3 regions of the Bacillus luti genome follow, and region 3 is predicted to be linked to each of the others. Evidence: a T-box and tRNA genes for the amino acid it is inferred to sense, from the RefSeq annotation. Region 3 holds a T-box; the other regions hold tRNA genes.
What was found. The T-box of region 3 lies ahead of trpS (tryptophan--tRNA ligase). A T-box ahead of a tRNA ligase gene usually reads a tRNA of that ligase, here a tRNA-Trp.
Positions count from the first base shown of each region.

Region 1 (6,848 bases), 660 kb from region 3:
TGGACGAAAGTCTGACGGAGCAACGCCGCGTGAGTGATGAAGGCTTTCGGGTCGTAAAACTCTGTTGTTAGGGAAGAACAAGTGCTAGTTGAATAAGCTGGCACCTTGACGGTACCTAACCAGAAAGCCACGGCTAACTACGTGCCAGCAGCCGCGGTAATACGTAGGTGGCAAGCGTTATCCGGAATTATTGGGCGTAAAGCGCGCGCAGGTGGTTTCTTAAGTCTGATGTGAAAGCCCACGGCTCAACCGTGGAGGGTCATTGGAAACTGGGAGACTTGAGTGCAGAAGAGGAAAGTGGAATTCCATGTGTAGCGGTGAAATGCGTAGAGATATGGAGGAACACCAGTGGCGAAGGCGACTTTCTGGTCTGTAACTGACACTGAGGCGCGAAAGCGTGGGGAGCAAACAGGATTAGATACCCTGGTAGTCCACGCCGTAAACGATGAGTGCTAAGTGTTAGAGGGTTTCCGCCCTTTAGTGCTGAAGTTAACGCATTAAGCACTCCGCCTGGGGAGTACGGCCGCAAGGCTGAAACTCAAAGGAATTGACGGGGGCCCGCACAAGCGGTGGAGCATGTGGTTTAATTCGAAGCAACGCGAAGAACCTTACCAGGTCTTGACATCCTCTGAAAACCCTAGAGATAGGGCTTCTCCTTCGGGAGCAGAGTGACAGGTGGTGCATGGTTGTCGTCAGCTCGTGTCGTGAGATGTTGGGTTAAGTCCCGCAACGAGCGCAACCCTTGATCTTAGTTGCCATCATTAAGTTGGGCACTCTAAGGTGACTGCCGGTGACAAACCGGAGGAAGGTGGGGATGACGTCAAATCATCATGCCCCTTATGACCTGGGCTACACACGTGCTACAATGGACGGTACAAAGAGCTGCAAGACCGCGAGGTGGAGCTAATCTCATAAAACCGTTCTCAGTTCGGATTGTAGGCTGCAACTCGCCTACATGAAGCTGGAATCGCTAGTAATCGCGGATCAGCATGCCGCGGTGAATACGTTCCCGGGCCTTGTACACACCGCCCGTCACACCACGAGAGTTTGTAACACCCGAAGTCGGTGGGGTAACCTTTTTGGAGCCAGCCGCCTAAGGTGGGACAGATGATTGGGGTGAAGTCGTAACAAGGTAGCCGTATCGGAAGGTGCGGCTGGATCACCTCCTTTCTATGGAGAATTGATGAACGCTGTTCATCAATATAAGTTTCCGTGTTTCGTTTTGTTCAGTTTTGAGAGAACTATCTCTCATATATAAATGTATGTTCTTTGAAAACTAGATAACAGTGTAGCTCATATTTTTTAATTTTTAGTTTGGTTAAGTTAGAAAGGGCGCACGGTGGATGCCTTGACACTAGGAGTCGATGAAGGACGGGACTAACGCCGATATGCTTCGGGGAGCTGTAAGTAAGCTTTGATCCGAAGATTTCCGAATGGGGAAACCCACCATACGTAATGGTATGGTATCCTTACCTGAATACATAGGGTAAGGAAGACAGACCCAGGGAACTGAAACATCTAAGTACCTGGAGGAAGAGAAAGCAAATGCGATTTCCTGAGTAGCGGCGAGCGAAACGGAACATAGCCCAAACCAAGAGGCTTGCCTCTTGGGGTTGTAGGACATTCTATACGGAGTTACAAAGGAACGAGGTAGACGAAGCGACCTGGAAAGGTCCGTCGTAGAGGGTAACAACCCCGTAGTCGAAACTTCGTTCTCTCTTGAATGTATCCTGAGTACGGCGGAACACGTGAAATTCCGTCGGAATCTGGGAGGACCATCTCCCAAGGCTAAATACTCCCTAGTGATCGATAGTGAACCAGTACCGTGAGGGAAAGGTGAAAAGCACCCCGGAAGGGGAGTGAAAGAGATCCTGAAACCGTGTGCCTACAAATAGTCAGAGCCCGTTAATGGGTGATGGCGTGCCTTTTGTAGAATGAACCGGCGAGTTACGATCCCGTGCGAGGTTAAGCTGAAGAGGCGGAGCCGCAGCGAAAGCGAGTCTGAATAGGGCGTTTAGTACGTGGTCGTAGACCCGAAACCAGGTGATCTACCCATGTCCAGGGTGAAGTTCAGGTAACACTGAATGGAGGCCCGAACCCACGCACGTTGAAAAGTGCGGGGATGAGGTGTGGGTAGCGGAGAAATTCCAATCGAACCTGGAGATAGCTGGTTCTCCCCGAAATAGCTTTAGGGCTAGCCTTAAGTGTAAGAGTCTTGGAGGTAGAGCACTGATTGGACTAGGGGTCCTCATCGGATTACCGAATTCAGTCAAACTCCGAATGCCAATGACTTATCCTTAGGAGTCAGACTGCGAGTGATAAGATCCGTAGTCAAAAGGGAAACAGCCCAGACCGCCAGCTAAGGTCCCAAAGTGTGTATTAAGTGGAAAAGGATGTGGAGTTGCTTAGACAACTAGGATGTTGGCTTAGAAGCAGCCACCATTTAAAGAGTGCGTAATAGCTCACTAGTCGAGTGACTCTGCGCCGAAAATGTACCGGGGCTAAATACACCACCGAAGCTGCGGATTGATACCAATGGTATCAGTGGTAGGGGAGCGTTCTAAGGACAGTGAAGTCAGACCGTAAGGACTGGTGGAGTGCTTAGAAGTGAGAATGCCGGTATGAGTAGCGAAAGACGGGTGAGAATCCCGTCCACCGAATGCCTAAGGTTTCCTGAGGAAGGCTCGTCCGCTCAGGGTTAGTCAGGACCTAAGCCGAGGCCGACAGGCGTAGGCGATGGACAACAGGTTGATATTCCTGTACCACCTCTTTATCGTTTGAGCAATGGAGGGACGCAGAAGGATAGAAGAAGCGTGCGATTGGTTGTGCACGTCCAAGCAGTTAGGCTGATAAGTAGGCAAATCCGCTTATCGTGAAGGCTGAGCTGTGATGGGGAAGCTCCTTATGGAGCGAAGTCTTTGATTCCCCGCTGCCAAGAAAAGCTTCTAGCGAGATAAAAGGTGCCTGTACCGCAAACCGACACAGGTAGGCGAGGAGAGAATCCTAAGGTGTGCGAGAGAACTCTGGTTAAGGAACTCGGCAAAATGACCCCGTAACTTCGGGAGAAGGGGTGCTTTCTTAACGGAAAGCCGCAGTGAATAGGCCCAAGCGACTGTTTAGCAAAAACACAGCTCTCTGCGAAGCCGTAAGGCGAAGTATAGGGGGTGACACCTGCCCGGTGCTGGAAGGTTAAGGAGAGGGGTTAGCGTAAGCGAAGCTCTGAACTGAAGCCCCAGTAAACGGCGGCCGTAACTATAACGGTCCTAAGGTAGCGAAATTCCTTGTCGGGTAAGTTCCGACCCGCACGAAAGGTGTAACGATTTGGGCACTGTCTCAACCAGAGACTCGGTGAAATTATAGTACCTGTGAAGATGCAGGTTACCCGCGACAGGACGGAAAGACCCCGTGGAGCTTTACTGTAGCCTGATATTGAATTTTGGTACAGTTTGTACAGGATAGGCGGGAGCCATTGAAACCGGAGCGCTAGCTTCGGTGGAGGCGCTGGTGGGATACCGCCCTGACTGTATTGAAATTCTAACCTACGGGTCTTATCGACCCGGGAGACAGTGTCAGGTGGGCAGTTTGACTGGGGCGGTCGCCTCCTAAAGTGTAACGGAGGCGCCCAAAGGTTCCCTCAGAATGGTTGGAAATCATTCGTAGAGTGCAAAGGCATAAGGGAGCTTGACTGCGAGACCTACAAGTCGAGCAGGGACGAAAGTCGGGCTTAGTGATCCGGTGGTTCCGCATGGAAGGGCCATCGCTCAACGGATAAAAGCTACCCCGGGGATAACAGGCTTATCTCCCCCAAGAGTCCACATCGACGGGGAGGTTTGGCACCTCGATGTCGGCTCATCGCATCCTGGGGCTGTAGTCGGTCCCAAGGGTTGGGCTGTTCGCCCATTAAAGCGGTACGCGAGCTGGGTTCAGAACGTCGTGAGACAGTTCGGTCCCTATCCGTCGTGGGCGTAGGAAATTTGAGAGGAGCTGTCCTTAGTACGAGAGGACCGGGATGGACGCACCGCTGGTGTACCAGTTGTTCTGCCAAGGGCATAGCTGGGTAGCTATGTGCGGAAGGGATAAGTGCTGAAAGCATCTAAGCATGAAGCCCCCCTCAAGATGAGATTTCCCATAGCGTAAGCTAGTAAGATCCCTGAAAGATGATCAGGTTGATAGGTTCGAGGTGGAAGCATGGTGACATGTGGAGCTGACGAATACTAATAGATCGAGGACTTAACCATATAATATGAAGCAATGTTATCTAGTTTTGAGAGAACATAAAAAACTTGTTGACTTTTAAAGTGAATCAGTTATAATAATGATTGTCTCAAAAGAATAATGTCTGGTAATGATGGCAGAGAGGTCACACCCGTTCCCATACCGAACACGGAAGTTAAGCTCTCTAGCGCCGATGGTAGTTGGGACCTTGTCCCTGTGAGAGTAGGACGTTGCCAGGCAATATTATTCCGCAGTAGCTCAGCGGTAGAGCTATCGGCTGTTAACCGATCGGTCGTAGGTTCGATTCCTACCTGCGGAGCCATTGGAGAGCTGTCCGAGTTGGCCGAAGGAGCACGATTGGAAATCGTGTATACGTCACAAGCGTATCAAGGGTTCGAATCCCTTGCTCTCCGCCATAGGATTTATAATATTTGGCCCGTTGGTCAAGTGGTTAAGACACCGCCCTTTCACGGCGGTAACACGGGTTCGAATCCCGTACGGGTCACCACTTTTGGAGGATTAGCTCAGCTGGGAGAGCACCTGCCTTACAAGCAGGGGGTCGGCGGTTCGATCCCGTCATCCTCCACCATATAACTTATATGAATAATATTATCGCGGGGTGGAGCAGCACGGTAGCTCGTCGGGCTCATAACCCGAAGGTCGCAGGTTCAAATCCTGTCCCCGCAACCAAATGGTCCCGTGGTGTAGTGGTTAACATGCCTGCCTGTCACGCAGGAGATCGCCGGTTCGACCCCGGTCGGGACCGCCATTTTAATAAGGCTCGGTAGCTCAGTCGGTAGAGCAGAGGACTGAAAATCCTCGTGTCGGCGGTTCGATTCCGTCCCGAGCCACCATTTATTTTAATAAAATACGCCGGCTTAGCTCAATTGGTAGAGCAACTGACTTGTAATCAGTAGGTTGGGGGTTCAAGTCCTCTAGCCGGCACCATGTAAGTTTCGGAGGGGTAGCGAAGTGGCTAAACGCGGCGGACTGTAAATCCGCTCCTTCGGGTTCGGCAGTTCGAATCTGCCCCCCTCCACCATTTACATAGGGGCATAGTTTAAAGGTAGAACTGAGGTCTCCAAAACCTCCAGTGTGGGTTCGATTCCTACTGCCCCTGCCAAATATATTTACACAACATGGCGGTTGTGGCGAAGTGGTTAACGCACCGGATTGTGGCTCCGGCATTCGTGGGTTCGATTCCCATCAGTCGCCCCATTTTTATTTTAAAAATGACAAATAATATAATGGATACTTACATATAATTAATTAAGAAATCAATGGGCTATAGCCAAGCGGTAAGGCAACGGACTTTGACTCCGTCATGCGCTGGTTCGAATCCAGCTAGCCCAGCCATTTTTGCGGAAGTAGTTCAGTGGTAGAATACAACCTTGCCAAGGTTGGGGTCGCGGGTTCGAATCCCGTCTTCCGCTCCAATAAAATTAATTTCATATGGCGGCATAGCCAAGTGGTAAGGCAGAGGTCTGCAAAACCTTTATCACCGGTTCAAATCCGGTTGCCGCCTTTTCTTTTGTGCCGATGTGGCGGAATTGGCAGACGCGCACGACTCAAAATCGTGTTCCTTCGGGAGTGTCGGTTCGACCCCGACCATCGGTATCAAACAAACGTTGATTTAAACGGCTCTTACGTTCAGTAGGAGCCGTTTTTTCGTATTCTTAGAAGATCGCTCTATATTTAAAGATGGAATATATGGTATAAGAATCAATACACATGGTATTGATTATGTTGAAAAATAACTTTTAACACTTGCAGGAGGATATAATTGAAATGGATGGATACTTACCTTAATGAATTTTTATTTATATCCTAATTATAATAATCCTCAATTCGCCAGCTGCTCTTACTTACATCAGGATAAAACGGGTTCAATTCCTAAATTTGTTTTACGAGCTAATAATATAATCATACGTATAAGTGACTATAGAATAGTCAGATTAGAAAAATTTGTAAGTGATATAGTGCATAATTTGAATAAATATCCTGATTATATAAGAAATATAATAGATAAAGTGTAAACACTCTCTTGTATATCGTATTGTTTTTTGTAAGGGCAATAATATGTTACATATTATAAAAAGGAAGAAGCTCGTTTTATGTCGAACTACTCAACTTAATGAACCCTTATAAACGAAATATATTCGTTTATAAGATAGTCGTATGTGATAACGTTGTTTAAATTAAAATTGAATGTTCAAGAACGTATATATCGATGTTTCTGATGGGTTGAACTGAGAATTCAATCCTATAACCGACTCAAACTCGTATTCTTTCGGGAATATCGGTTTGCCCCCGACCATTGGTACCCGCGATGCAAAAAGACTCTAACAGAAATATTAAAGTCTTTTTGCTAAATTATGCTATGTGATTCTAAAATTCGTAATAAATGTAGGAATTCATGTATAATATAACTTGTCGAAAGAACAAAATGATAGTGATTTATATTATGTCTGTAATATGAATCAAAAATGAACTTTTTATATTTCTTTTAAAAATGTGTTGAATACGCATTATATTTCATATTAATATCTTTATGTAGATTTAAAACCGGAAAGAGAGTGGAAAGTATGGGCCGTAAATGGAACAACATTAAAGAAAAAAAAGCATCAAAAGAT
Region 1 covers NZ_CP040336.1:4,586,146-4,592,993, reverse strand. Annotated here, with positions in the region: rRNA gene EUC40_RS23265 (16S ribosomal RNA) at 1-1,170, shown strand, start outside; rRNA gene EUC40_RS23260 (23S ribosomal RNA) at 1,317-4,238, shown strand; rRNA gene rrf (5S ribosomal RNA) at 4,339-4,454, shown strand; tRNA gene EUC40_RS23250 (tRNA-Asn) at 4,463-4,537, shown strand; tRNA gene EUC40_RS23245 (tRNA-Ser) at 4,540-4,631, shown strand; tRNA gene EUC40_RS23240 (tRNA-Glu) at 4,649-4,723, shown strand; tRNA gene EUC40_RS23235 (tRNA-Val) at 4,729-4,804, shown strand; tRNA gene EUC40_RS23230 (tRNA-Met) at 4,829-4,905, shown strand; tRNA gene EUC40_RS23225 (tRNA-Asp) at 4,909-4,984, shown strand; tRNA gene EUC40_RS23220 (tRNA-Phe) at 4,994-5,069, shown strand; tRNA gene EUC40_RS23215 (tRNA-Thr) at 5,088-5,163, shown strand; tRNA gene EUC40_RS23210 (tRNA-Tyr) at 5,174-5,257, shown strand; tRNA gene EUC40_RS23205 (tRNA-Trp) at 5,265-5,338, shown strand; tRNA gene EUC40_RS23200 (tRNA-His) at 5,358-5,433, shown strand; tRNA gene EUC40_RS23195 (tRNA-Gln) at 5,497-5,571, shown strand; tRNA gene EUC40_RS23190 (tRNA-Gly) at 5,577-5,651, shown strand; tRNA gene EUC40_RS23185 (tRNA-Cys) at 5,670-5,740, shown strand; tRNA gene EUC40_RS23180 (tRNA-Leu) at 5,751-5,832, shown strand; gene EUC40_RS23175 (YebC/PmpR family DNA-binding transcriptional regulator) at 6,801-6,848, shown strand, end outside.
Region 1: it has a tRNA-Trp gene. The T-box ahead of trpS (tryptophan--tRNA ligase) is inferred to sense a tRNA for this amino acid. The anticodon was not compared.

Region 2 (6,848 bases), 450 kb from region 3:
GTAGTAGAAACTGTAGGAACTTGGTATAAAATTCGTTTTGGTACAGGGTACGGATATGTGGCAAAACACTATGTAGTACAAAACCAACCGCAATCACAAGCTAAAACCGCTCAACCTTCATCCATTCCAGCAGCTTTCAAATTCCCTGCTCAAGGAAGAGTTAGCTCAACCTTTGATATGCGCTGGGAACAAATGCATTATGGTATAGATATTGCAGCTCAAGGGAACGTATCCATTCAAGCTGCCGCTGCAGGTAAAGTTGTGAAGTCTTATTATTCGGCTAGTTATGGTAATGTCGTGTTCATCGCCCATCAAATTAATGGGAAATTATATACAACAGTTTATGCTCATATGAAAGATCGCACTGTACAAGCCGGTGATCAAGTACAAACTGGACAACTATTAGGTCATATGGGAAATACAGGGCATTCATACGGACAACATCTCCACTTTGAGTTACACAATGGAGAATGGAATTTTGAAAAAACAAATGCAGTCAATCCACTGCCATATTTAGTTAGGTAAATTGTATGCCACGCAATATACCTCTCTTAATTGAATACTTGGCCTTTTTAGGCTTAATCTGTTGTTTAATCATTTATAATACAAACACTGTATTTTTATCTATTATCATTGCTTTTGTTACTTTAGAAATTATGATGGAATCATTCCAAGTGCAACTAAAACAAAAAATTGCACACATTTATAACGCTCTTTTTCTATTAAGTGCCCTTATAACAAATGTAATTAGTAACGGTTTGTATTTATCTACCGTATTTCCTGTATTTTTTATGGCTATTTTATTATTCATAGCTAGATACGTGAATGTCCCTAATAATAAAAAACATGAACAAGAAGCTTAGAAAGAGGAGACACTGTGTACCAATCTTTCAAAGATACTCCAATGAAATATATATTGAATTTATATGAAAAAATGAATACTTTTTTCGGTATACAAGGAAGTTATACTGCACAACTTCTCCTTTATGGAATGTTATTTCTCATCTTAATTACTTTCTCCTTGTTTTACTAACAAAAAAAGGATCTCACATAAACTTGAGATCCTTTTTAATTTATATTAATTTTTCATATAAACAGTACTGTTTATCCACAAGCATATTTTTCATAAATAAAACTCAGATTATATTTTTTCTCTAAGCTCATTCTTTGTTCATCGTCGCACCAATAGAATAAAATATCATGAATAGTTGCATAACGCTTATTTTTAAGAAATAGTTTAAAGAATGATGGTAAACAATCATGTAATTGTATAAATATATAATTGCGTAATATCTCTTCCTTATATTCAATGCCCTTACAAATATACAGTAATTCTTCACAGTAATATGCATGCTGCGGAACTTGAATCATTTCAAAAAATGGTACATATGATAGTAGCTTTCCGATAAAATGACCATATCGGTCCATTACCCCTATCGTCATATGCTCCATCATTTCTTTCATCACATATAAATAATCATCTACATGCGTTGTCTTTAATGGGTCTAATCGATCGGAAATTTGAGCAAGTACAGCTCGTTGACAGGCTAACACCGCTTGACTCGGTCCATAATATGATAAGAAGTCTGTACACTTACGATATTTTCGTAATAAGTCATGTGTATATAAATCATAAACAAAAGTATTACAATACATCGCTAGACTCATCATATCACTATTTAATTGCTCTTTTGACAGTAACTTCGCTCTTTTACACATATAAAAGAATGTAAATTCCAATACTTCTTTATGAGATAATAAATGCTTACAATCTTTTATACATTCCTCATTAAATTTAACTCTATCCCAAATTTCTACATCCCTATCTGTTAATTCACCAATACGGTATTTAATAATTAAATAGTTTAAAGCAACCGCTTGCGTCAAAAGATCCCATGTTTCATATTCCAATGAAGTTTGGACAAATTCATCTAGCCCTTGAGTTATCATAAAAGTATTTGCCTCTTCATACCAACCAATCTCTTGGCATAAACGAAGAATACGTACTAAAGTTGGAATTTCATCTTTATGAAACTGCGGTAAATTTTTCACTTTATTTATTCCATATACGATAAATGCCGCTAAATTTTCTTCTTTATAAAATTCTTTTTCTTTCCACGCTAATATAGTCCGCTCGTTCCCTTCACCTTTTGGGTGACAAGGTACAAGCAAAGAAAATAATTCAGCGAAATTATTTGGTTCTATATATGTATCTGTAACCAAATTCCAATTTGGATCGCCTTGTACAGCCTTCATATAATTCCCCTTCCCTTTTTATCCCGCTATTTGCGACCAAGTAAGACTCCCACCTCAAAATTCAGCGAATGCTATGAATTTAGTTGGGAGATAAATGCCCGTAAAAGCCCGATTGGTTCAACTCATAATCATTTTGGAATAGCCCCCACAATGATTAAAGTTTCACTTTATCTACATAGGAAATATTAATTCATTATTACATCATTACCAATTAATATTGTTATATTCAAAATCTATCATAACCCTTATACCTATCAGTATATCATTTTTTCTCTTATTAAAAATTAGGAATGAAAAATTTTAAAAAACTGTCGAAAATATTAACTGTATACCTATTATATAATGCCCTAGATACGTCACTCTAGCATATTAGTTTAATCTATATATACTAGAATGATGTATCCGCTCTTCATACATAATTTATCTTGCTATTTGTGGGCATTAAGGCCCCATTCATTAAGGATTCACTTTATTCTGTATGCTCCGAGATTTCACCTAAAGCAAATCCAGCTTGATCATCTGTCGATTCTCTTATAGCTAAGTCACCTAGTGCTAACATCCCAACTAATTGACCATTCTCAACTACTGGTAATCGTCTAATTTGATATTGTGCCATTAATTCTGTAGCTTTTTCAATAGCATCATCTGGAGAAACTGAAACAATATTTGTTGTCATTACATTTGTAATTTTATTAGACCCAGGATGCTTCTCTGCAATCCCTCGAACAACCAAATCTCGATCAGTAACAAGCCCAACAACTTGTTCATTTTCAACAACAGGAATCAATCCAACCGATTCTTCTTTCATCTTTACAGCAGCCTCATATACATTGTCTAACGGTGTACAATGTACTATATGAGTACTCATAAATTCTCGAACTCGTGTCATTTTTATCTCCTCCTTTTAATACATACCATAGTTTTTCCTAAATCCCTTTATTTATTTCAGGAAAATAAGATGATAAAAGAGGATTGCACATAATAAAAAAGAGTCAGCATATTGCTGACTCTTTTTTGTATGACCCGTACGGGATTCGAACCCGTGTTACCGCCGTGAAAGGGCGGTGTCTTAACCACTTGACCAACGGGCCATGGCTCCGCAGGTAGGACTCGAACCTACGACCGATCGGTTAACAGCCGATAGCTCTACCACTGAGCTACTGCGGAATATATATGGTGGGCCTAAATGGACTCGAACCATCGACCTCACGCTTATCAGGCGTGCGCTCTAACCAGCTGAGCTATAGGCCCATATACTTTACAGGGGCAGTAGGAATCGAACCCACACTGGAGGTTTTGGAGACCTCAGTTCTACCTTTAAACTATGCCCCTAAATGATGCCGACTAGAGGACTTGAACCCCCAACCTACTGATTACAAGTCAGTTGCTCTACCAATTGAGCTAAGTCGGCAAAAAAAAATGGTGGCTCGGGACGGAATCGAACCGCCGACACGAGGATTTTCAGTCCTCTGCTCTACCGACTGAGCTACCGAGCCAACATAAATGGCGGTCCCGACCGGGGTCGAACCGGCGATCTCCTGCGTGACAGGCAGGCATGTTAACCACTACACCACGGGACCATTTGGTTGCGGGGACAGGATTTGAACCTGCGACCTTCGGGTTATGAGCCCGACGAGCTACCGTGCTGCTCCACCCCGCGACAATATAAAATTTTAAAAAAATGGAGGAGGTAGAGGGATTCGAACCCCCGCGCGACTCTCGCCGCCTGTCGGTTTTCAAGACCGATCCCTTCAGCCGAACTTGGGTATACCTCCATGAAGGAAAAAGAAATATTTTATTATTACATGTATCTAATCCATTTAAAAAGAAAATGGAGGAGGTAGAGGGATTCGAACCCCCGCGCGATTCTCACCGCCTGTCGGTTTTCAAGACCGATCCCTTCAGCCGAACTTGGGTATACCTCCGAGACATATAATAAATAAAGTGGAGCCTAGCGGGATCGAACCGCTGACCTCCTGCGTGCAAGGCAGGCGCTCTCCCAGCTGAGCTAAGGCCCCATGTTTTTGGGAATATCGGGAAGACAGGATTTGAACCTGCGACCCCCTGGTCCCAAACCAGGTGCTCTACCAAGCTGAGCCACTTCCCGTTAATAAAAGCGCGCCCGAGAGGAGTCGAACCCCTAACCTCTTGATCCGTAGTCAAACGCTCTATCCAATTGAGCTACGGGCGCATATGGTGCCGAGGGCGGGGGTCGAACCCGCACGGTGGTCACCCACCGCAGGATTTTAAGTCCTGTGCGTCTGCCTGTTCCGCCACCCCGGCATGTCATATTGAAAATTGGAGCGGAAGACGGGATTCGAACCCGCGACCCCAACCTTGGCAAGGTTGTATTCTACCACTGAACTACTTCCGCAAGACATGTTTGAGTTATTTTATTAAAAGTGCGGGTGAAGGGAGTCGAACCCCCACGCCAAAGGCGCTAGATCCTAAGTCTAGTGCGTCTGCCAATTCCGCCACACCCGCATATTTTATTAAAATGGTGAGCCATGAAGGACTCGAACCTTCGACCCTCTGATTAAAAGTCAGATGCTCTACCAACTGAGCTAATGGCTCTTAATGGCTGGGCTAGCTGGATTCGAACCAGCGCATGACGGAGTCAAAGTCCGTTGCCTTACCGCTTGGCTATAGCCCATTAATTAAGAATGGTGGAGGGGGGCAGATTCGAACTGCCGAACCCGAAGGAGCGGATTTACAGTCCGCCGCGTTTAGCCACTTCGCTACCCCTCCGACATATATGGTGGAGGATGACGGGATCGAACCGCCGACCCCCTGCTTGTAAGGCAGGTGCTCTCCCAGCTGAGCTAATCCTCCATTTGCCTGGCAACGTCCTACTCTCACAGGGACAAGGTCCCAACTACCATCGGCGCTAGAGAGCTTAACTTCCGTGTTCGGTATGGGAACGGGTGTGACCTCTCTGCCATCATTACCAGACTATATTCATTTAAGACAAGAATCATTATAACTTATTTAACCTTTAAAGTCAACAAGTTTTTTATATTCTTTCAAAACTAGATAACATTGCTTCATATTATATGGTTAAGTCCTCGATCTATTAGTATTCGTCAGCTCCACATGTCACCATGCTTCCACCTCGAACCTATCAACCTGATCATCTTTCAGGGATCTTACTAGCTTACGCTATGGGAAATCTCATCTTGAGGGGGGCTTCATGCTTAGATGCTTTCAGCACTTATCCCTTCCGCACATAGCTACCCAGCTATGCCCTTGGCAGAACAACTGGTACACCAGCGGTGCGTCCATCCCGGTCCTCTCGTACTAAGGACAGCTCCTCTCAAATTTCCTACGCCCACGACGGATAGGGACCGAACTGTCTCACGACGTTCTGAACCCAGCTCGCGTACCGCTTTAATGGGCGAACAGCCCAACCCTTGGGACCGACTACAGCCCCAGGATGCGATGAGCCGACATCGAGGTGCCAAACCTCCCCGTCGATGTGGACTCTTGGGGGAGATAAGCCTGTTATCCCCGGGGTAGCTTTTATCCGTTGAGCGATGGCCCTTCCATGCGGAACCACCGGATCACTAAGCCCGACTTTCGTCCCTGCTCGACTTGTAGGTCTCGCAGTCAAGCTCCCTTATGCCTTTGCACTCTACGAATGATTTCCAACCATTCTGAGGGAACCTTTGGGCGCCTCCGTTACACTTTAGGAGGCGACCGCCCCAGTCAAACTGCCCACCTGACACTGTCTCCCGGGTCGATAAGACCCGTAGGTTAGAATTTCAATACAGTCAGGGCGGTATCCCACCAGCGCCTCCACCGAAGCTAGCGCTCCGGTTTCAATGGCTCCCGCCTATCCTGTACAAACTGTACCAAAATTCAATATCAGGCTACAGTAAAGCTCCACGGGGTCTTTCCGTCCTGTCGCGGGTAACCTGCATCTTCACAGGTACTATAATTTCACCGAGTCTCTGGTTGAGACAGTGCCCAAATCGTTACACCTTTCGTGCGGGTCGGAACTTACCCGACAAGGAATTTCGCTACCTTAGGACCGTTATAGTTACGGCCGCCGTTTACTGGGGCTTCAGTTCAGAGCTTCGCTTACGCTAACCCCTCTCCTTAACCTTCCAGCACCGGGCAGGTGTCACCCCCTATACTTCGCCTTACGGCTTCGCAGAGAGCTGTGTTTTTGCTAAACAGTCGCTTGGGCCTATTCACTGCGGCTTTCCGTTAAGAAAGCACCCCTTCTCCCGAAGTTACGGGGTCATTTTGCCGAGTTCCTTAACCAGAGTTCTCTCGCACACCTTAGGATTCTCTCCTCGCCTACCTGTGTCGGTTTGCGGTACAGGCACCTTTTATCTCGCTAGAAGCTTTTCTTGGCAGCGGGGAATCAAAGACTTCGCTCCATAAGGAGCTTCCCCATCACAACTCAGCCTTCACGATAAGCGGATTTGCCTACTTATCAGCCTAATTGCTTGGACGTGCACAACCAATCGCACGCTTCTTCTATCCTTCTGCGTCCCTCCATCGCTCAAACGATAAAGAGGTGGTACAGGAATATCAACCTGTTGTCCATCGCCTACGCCTGTCGGCCTCGGCTTAGGTCCTGACTA
Region 2 covers NZ_CP040336.1:4,380,489-4,387,336, forward strand. Annotated here, with positions in the region: gene EUC40_RS22205 (SH3 domain-containing protein) at 1-525, shown strand, start outside; gene EUC40_RS22210 (hypothetical protein) at 531-863, shown strand; gene EUC40_RS22215 (DUF3965 domain-containing protein) at 1,105-2,256, opposite strand; gene EUC40_RS22220 (CBS domain-containing protein) at 2,726-3,145, opposite strand; tRNA gene EUC40_RS22225 (tRNA-Glu) at 3,276-3,347, opposite strand; tRNA gene EUC40_RS22230 (tRNA-Asn) at 3,349-3,423, opposite strand; tRNA gene EUC40_RS22235 (tRNA-Ile) at 3,431-3,507, opposite strand; tRNA gene EUC40_RS22240 (tRNA-Trp) at 3,518-3,588, opposite strand; tRNA gene EUC40_RS22245 (tRNA-Thr) at 3,595-3,667, opposite strand; tRNA gene EUC40_RS22250 (tRNA-Phe) at 3,677-3,752, opposite strand; tRNA gene EUC40_RS22255 (tRNA-Asp) at 3,761-3,836, opposite strand; tRNA gene EUC40_RS22260 (tRNA-Met) at 3,840-3,916, opposite strand; tRNA gene EUC40_RS22265 (tRNA-Ser) at 3,939-4,031, opposite strand; tRNA gene EUC40_RS22270 (tRNA-Ser) at 4,089-4,181, opposite strand; tRNA gene EUC40_RS22275 (tRNA-Ala) at 4,202-4,274, opposite strand; tRNA gene EUC40_RS22280 (tRNA-Pro) at 4,290-4,363, opposite strand; tRNA gene EUC40_RS22285 (tRNA-Arg) at 4,374-4,447, opposite strand; tRNA gene EUC40_RS22290 (tRNA-Leu) at 4,451-4,539, opposite strand; tRNA gene EUC40_RS22295 (tRNA-Gly) at 4,556-4,630, opposite strand; tRNA gene EUC40_RS22300 (tRNA-Leu) at 4,660-4,740, opposite strand; tRNA gene EUC40_RS22305 (tRNA-Lys) at 4,755-4,830, opposite strand; tRNA gene EUC40_RS22310 (tRNA-Gln) at 4,835-4,909, opposite strand; tRNA gene EUC40_RS22315 (tRNA-Tyr) at 4,921-5,004, opposite strand; tRNA gene EUC40_RS22320 (tRNA-Val) at 5,013-5,088, opposite strand; rRNA gene rrf (5S ribosomal RNA) at 5,093-5,208, opposite strand; rRNA gene EUC40_RS22330 (23S ribosomal RNA) at 5,310-6,848, opposite strand, start outside.
Region 2: it has a tRNA-Trp gene. The T-box ahead of trpS (tryptophan--tRNA ligase) is inferred to sense a tRNA for this amino acid. The anticodon was not compared.

Region 3 (6,848 bases):
CTCGCCAAGAGCAGATGGTATATGAGATGGTAGAAAACGTACAAGCGGAAAAGTATGAGTTCCAAGTAGAAGAAACAGAAAAAGAGCATCATATTTTATCACCATCTCCTTTCATTATGAATGGTTTGACTCGTAAAGAAAGACAGTTAAAACAATTATTATTTATGGCGTTAGATCAATTACATACAACGAAAAATACAGCTGAGATTCGCTATTGGTACACAGAGTGGGATCCATCAGAATATGGAACAGTTCAACATATGGAATTTGAAGATATTTGGGCTAGATTATATGATGAAGCGAAATCAGGCTGGTCTGAGAAGCATGAACAATTATGCGAGCGCCTTGTAAAAGGACAGCCATTTTTTGAAAAGTTATGGGAAATGGAAAATGAGCAGAAGGTAAATTAAAAAAAACCGCCAATTGGCGGTTTTTTTTAATTTGTAGAAATCTAGCTCCGGCAGCAAGCTCTTCGTGTCTAAGAACCTTCCGCATAAGAAGACAAAAAGCGTCTTCTATGCGAAAGAACCTTAGCCAGTCAGAGCTGAACGAGCTGCCTCCGCTTTATATAAAATCCAGCTCCAGCGGCAAGAATGTTCGGTGGCTTCGCGCCTTCCTGCGAGGCAAAAAGCGCCTCTACGTCAGGAGCTCCATCCCCCTCACATTCTGAACGAGCCGCTTCCGCTTTATATGTTACCTACGTTTTCTACTTAATCCCATTGCGTTTTCTACTTTGCGTAGTTGTTTGAATGCGACGCGGTTTGCTTTTTCGGCACCTTTGTCTAGAATTTCGTCTAGTTCTGGTGAGTTGATTAGTTCGTTATATTTGTCTTGGATTGGGCGAATTGCTTCTACGACTACTTGAGCTAAGTCGCCTTTGAAATCACCGTATCCTTTTCCTTCATACATTGTTTCAATTTCTTCAACTGTTTTTCCAGAGAATGAAGAGTAAATTGTTAATAAGTTAGAGATACCAGGTTTGTTTTCTTTATCAAATTTCACGATACCTTCAGAATCAGTTACAGCACTTTTAATTTTCTTTTCGATTGTTTTTGGCTCATCAAGCATGCTGATCATTGATTTTGGATTTGGATCAGATTTACTCATTTTTTTCGTTGGCTCTGTTAATGACATAACGCGAGCTCCTACTTTTGGAATGCGAATTTCAGGCATTGTGAAGATTTCACGGTAACGTTTGTTGAAACGCTCTGCTAAGTCGCGTGTTAATTCAATATGTTGCTTTTGGTCGTCACCAACTGGTACGATTTCTGTGTTATAAAGTAAAATATCAGCAGCCATTAATGGTGGATACGTAAGTAATCCAGCTGGAACTGAATCTCTACCTGATGCTTTATCTTTATATTGCGTCATACGCTCTAATTCTCCAACGTAAGCAACAGATTGCATGATCCAGCCTAGCTGAGCGTGTGCTGGTACTTCTGACTGTACAAATAAAGTAGCTTTTTCAGGATCGATGCCGCATGCTACATAAAGTGCAGCAAGACTGCGGATGTTTTTACGAAGTTGTACGGGATCTTGAGGTACTGTAATAGCATGTTGGTTTACAATACAGAAATAACAGTCGTGTTCGTTTTGAAGCTCTGTAAATTGCTTCATTGCTCCTAAATAGTTTCCAAGTGTAATCGTTCCACTCGGCTGAATACCAGAAAAGATAACTGACATAAGTAATTCCTCCTAAAATTGAATGCGTGATGGGGAAGAGAAGGCAAACAAAAAAGCCCATTCATCCCAAAAATGATAGGGACGAATGGACCGCGGTACCACCCTAATTATTTCACTACTGTGAAATCTCTTTAATCCATAATAACGTTTGGATATAACGCCAAAGCCTACTACTTTCGGTTCGGTTTGGTGCTCAAAAGCCCATTCCACATTGTACAATTACTTGTTCACACCAACCACAAGCTCTCTGAAATTGCCTCAATATGTACTCTTCTTTATCATCGCATACATATAAATTTATTTATTGTTACTTGAGCTCTTTTAATATGAAAGAACTAAAGTTTTATAACAAAATGTTTTGCTGATAATTATATCATATGGGATAGTGTTTGCAAACTACATCAAAATAGTAAAGCTAATGAGAGTCGAGAACACCCCAAGTACGATACCTGTAATACATATAGGATACGTCCATTTGAATGAATATGTTTTATAAATACGTTCTTTCTTATTAACAGGTTCCTCTGCTTCCTCAATTAAAGAGTCTATTTTTTTGTTCGTACCAAATACTTTTTGGAAGGCGTAAAGAGTTACATTAAAAAATCCATTTTGAAATATGTATAAAAAACCACCAACCAGAATAAAAAATAGTGCGATATAAAACGAGATATTGACAAAGTTCAACAAAAATTGAGATGAAATGAGGAATGCGCCAATACTAGAAGCAATTATCGCTATAAAAATTAGTATACAAGTATGAAAAAAAACTTTATTCAAAATATTCCCCTCCGTCAAAATATTACTAGAATTATTATACTATAAAAGCTATAATAAGTACTAGAATTAATTTTTTGAAAATTATACGCAATTAAAGGTCTGATTTCAAGATGATGGTAGCAATGTTAACGTATACCTTTACAGAAAAATAAAAATATAAACATTTTATTAAAAATTTTAACAAAAAAACAAAAAACTATATTCACAATCGTCGTATTATATGTATAATGAAAATTGTAGAAACTTGGAGATTATTCTTTCAATTCTACTTTTTAACAAGTGAGGGTACAGGAAGTGCAATTAGGGGAGGCAACACAACATGAAGAAAAAGATACCGTTATTACTTGCATCAACTTTAACTGCAAGTATGTTGCTTGGCGCGTGTAGCTACCAAAAAGATGACGCAAAAGCAAAAGGGAAAGAGAACGCTACTAGTAGTAGTAACGGAAAACAGATTCTTAATTTAACAGAGTTATCTGAAATTCCGTCAATGGATGCATCATTAGCATCTGATTCTTCATCTTCTACAGCTTTAAATAATACGATGGAAGGTTTGTATCGTACGGGCAAAGATCAAAAGAGAATGCCTGGAGTTGCTGAAGATGTTGAAAAGCTAGATGATGGGAAGAAATACATATTTAAGTTAAGAAAAGATGCGAAATGGTCGAATGGGGAACCTGTAACAGCTAAAGACTTTGTGTATTCATGGAAAAGAGCAGTAAATCCAGAGACAAAAGCGACGTATTCGTACATTATGTTTGATATTAAAAATGCAGAGAAGATTCATAAAAAAGAATTACCTGCTGACCAATTAGGTGTAAAAGCGATTGATGATTATACATTAGAAGTGGAATTAGACAACCCTGTTCCTTACTTTATTGATTTAACAGTTTATCCAGTGTTTTACCCACTAAATGAAAACTTTGTAAAAGCACAAGGTGATAAGTTCGGTTTAGAGGCAAATACAACACTATATAACGGGCCATTCGTAATGAGTGATTGGAAACATGAACAAAGTTTCCAATTCAAGAAGAACCCTTCGTATTGGGATAATAAAACGGTTAAAATCGAAGAGATCAATTTTAATATTGTAAAAAATACAGCAACTGATGTAAATTTATATGAGACAAACGCGATTGATCGTGCGGCTTTAACGTCGGAATTTGTTGATAAATTTAGACAGAGTCCAGAGTTCCAAACAAGAAAAGAAGCAGGGGTTGCTTACTTAAGATTTAATCAAAGTAATCAGTACTTAAGTAATAAAAACTTAAGAAAAGCAATTTCAATGTCATTTGACCGTGATAACATTGCAAAAGTTATTTTAAATAACGGTGCAATTGGAGCTTACGGATTTGTTGGAAAAGATTTCGCTGAAGGCCCGAATAAAAAAGATTTCCGAGCTGAAAATGGAAAGTTAGTTGAAACAAATCCAAAAGAAGCGAAGAAGCTTTGGGAAACAGCGAAGAAAGAGCTTGGCACTGATAAAATTGAACTAGAATTCTTAAACTTTGATAATGAAGATGCTAAAAAAGTTGGTGAATTCTTAAAAGGTGAGATGGAAAAGAACTTACCTGGTTTAACGATTAAAATGAAACAGCAGCCATTCGCACAAAAAAATAAATTAGAAGATTCTCAGCAATATGATATTGCGTTTGGTATTTGGGGACCAGATTTCCCAGATCCAATCTCATATTTAGATATGTTTGTTACGAATGGTTCTCAAAATAAAACAGGATATGCTAATCCGAAATATGATGAGTTAATTCTGAAAGCTAAAACAGATACAAAAGATTTACAAGCTCGCTGGAACAACCTTTTAGAAGTAGAGAAAATGCTAATTAAAGAGGATGCGGTTATCGCTCCGATCTTCCAAAAAGGTTCAGCGTATGTAGTAAAAGGTGCTGTAAAAGATATTATCCCAATCAACTATGGTGGTAAATTAACTTACAAATGGGCATCTGTTGAACAAAAATAATCTTTTTTTCCATCGTTTACAGGGGTATATGCCTATGATGGGCATATGCTCTTATTTTAAAAAAATAAAAGTAAGAATATTTTAAACTATCTTATTGCTTTTGAGAAAAACGGGGAGGTGCTTGACTATGGGACGTTATGTATTAAAACGTTTCGTGTACATGGCTTTGACATTATTTTTAATTACTACACTGACTTTCTTTTTGATGAAATTACTTCCGGGTTCTCCGCTTAAAAACCAGGAGAAGCTATCACCGGCACAAAAAGAAATCATTCTTGAAAAATACGGATTGAATGATCCAGTACCAGTTCAATATGCACGTTACTTAGGTAACTTAGCACAAGGTGATTTAGGGGTATCATTCCAATATGATAACCGTCCAGTAACAGACATGATTGTGGATCGTATTGGACCATCCGCACAACTTGGTTTACAAGCGATTATATTAGGAACATTTATCGGATTAATTTTAGGTATTGTTGCTGCACTTCGTAATAATACGTGGGTGGATTATAGTGCCACAGTTATTTCGGTACTCGGAATGTCAGTACCATCATTCGTATTCGCCGCATTACTGCAGTATTTCGTAGGGGTAAAACTTGGTTGGTTCCCAGTAGCCTTCTGGAAAGGACCAGAGTTTACTGTAATGCCTACAATTGCATTATCAATGGGAGTTATCGCAACAATCGCACGTTTCTCTCGTGCAGAATTAATTGAAGTTATGCAGTCTGACTATATTTTAACAGCGAAAGCAAAAGGGATTAGCCAAGGTGTTATCATTGTAAAACACGCACTTCGTAACGCGTTAATTCCAGTTGTAACAATTTTAGGACCGATGGTTGCTGCGTTAATTACAGGGACACTTGTTATCGAGCAAATTTACGCTGTACCTGGACTTGGGGAACAATTCGTTAAATCGATTACTTTAAATGACTATACAGTTATTATGGGAACTACGATTTTCTATAGTGCAATCTTCATTTTAGTTATTTTCATTGTCGATATTTTATACGGAATTATTGATCCTCGTATTCGTTTAGCGGGAGGGAAAAAATGATGAAAGATGTACAAAAATTATCTCCAGATCTATTTCAACAAGCAAATCAAAATAATGTTGATAATGAAGTCATTGCCCGTCCAAGCTTAACGTTTTGGCAAGATGTAAGAAGACGTTTGTTCCAACATAAAGGTGCGATGCTTGGTCTTGTATTACTAGTTATCATCACACTATTAGCGATTTTCGGACCTGTGGTAAGTAAACACTCGTATAAAGAGCAAGATTTAGGTCGTGCGAAATTACCACCGAAAATTCCAGTTATTGAAAATGTTCATTGGTTACCATTTGACGGTACAGATCAATATGGTGTTGACCAATATGCAAAACGTGATATTAAAGAGTACTTCTGGTTTGGTACAGATGACCTTGGCCGTGACTTATGGACAAGAACATGGGAAGGTACACGCGTATCATTATATATCGCTCTTTTAGCAGCAGCAATTGACTTAGTAATTGGGGTTGCATACGGAGGAGTTTCAGCATTCTATGGCGGTAGAGTAGATAATATTATGCAACGTATTATGGAGATTATTAACGGTATTCCATACTTAATCATCGTAATTTTAATGGTAATCATTATGGGATCTGGTATTTGGTCGATTACACTCGCAATGGCGATTACAGGTTGGATAGGGATGTCGCGGATTGTTCGTGGACAAATCTTAAAGTTAAAAAACCAAGAGTATGTATTAGCGTCTCGTACATTAGGTGCAACAAATACACAATTAATTGTGAAACACTTAATTCCAAACGTTATGGGACCAATTATCGTAATGACAATGTTTACAATTCCATCAGCGGTGTTTGGTGAGGCATTCTTAAGCTTCATCGGTTTAGGAATTCAGCCACCATTCGCATCACTTGGTTCTCTTGTAAACGATGGATATAAGTCAATTCAAACGTATCCACACATGATGTTCATCCCTGCGGTTGTCATCAGTATGTTAATTCTAGCATTTAACTTAATGGCAGATGGATTACGCGATGCGTTAGATCCAAAAATGCGTAAGTAAACAAGGAGGGAGAAGTAAAAATGAAAACATTGTTAGAGGTAAAAGATTTACAAGTCTCCTTTGATACACATGCAGGTGAAGTACAAGCAGTGCGCGGAGTTACTTTTGATTTGAAAAAAGGGGAAACATTAGCGATTGTAGGAGAGTCTGGTTCTGGGAAATCAGTTACTTCTAAAGCGCTAATGGGATTAATCCCAAATCCTCCAGGACGTATTAAAAATGGAGAGATTGTATTTGATGGTCGTGATTTAACGAAATTAACGGAAAAAGAAATGCAGCAAGTACGCGGTAAAGATATCGCAATGATTTTCCAAGATCCTATGACATCATTAAATCCAACGAT
Region 3 covers NZ_CP040336.1:3,927,754-3,934,601, reverse strand. Annotated here, with positions in the region: gene EUC40_RS19960 (YjbA family protein) at 1-410, shown strand, start outside; gene trpS (tryptophan--tRNA ligase) at 694-1,683, opposite strand; T-box leader at 1,758-1,974, opposite strand; gene EUC40_RS19950 (DUF3899 domain-containing protein) at 2,080-2,460, opposite strand; gene EUC40_RS19945 (peptide ABC transporter substrate-binding protein) at 2,780-4,435, shown strand; gene opp3b (oligopeptide ABC transporter permease) at 4,563-5,492, shown strand; gene opp3C (oligopeptide ABC transporter permease) at 5,489-6,505, shown strand; gene EUC40_RS19930 (ABC transporter ATP-binding protein) at 6,526-6,848, shown strand, end outside.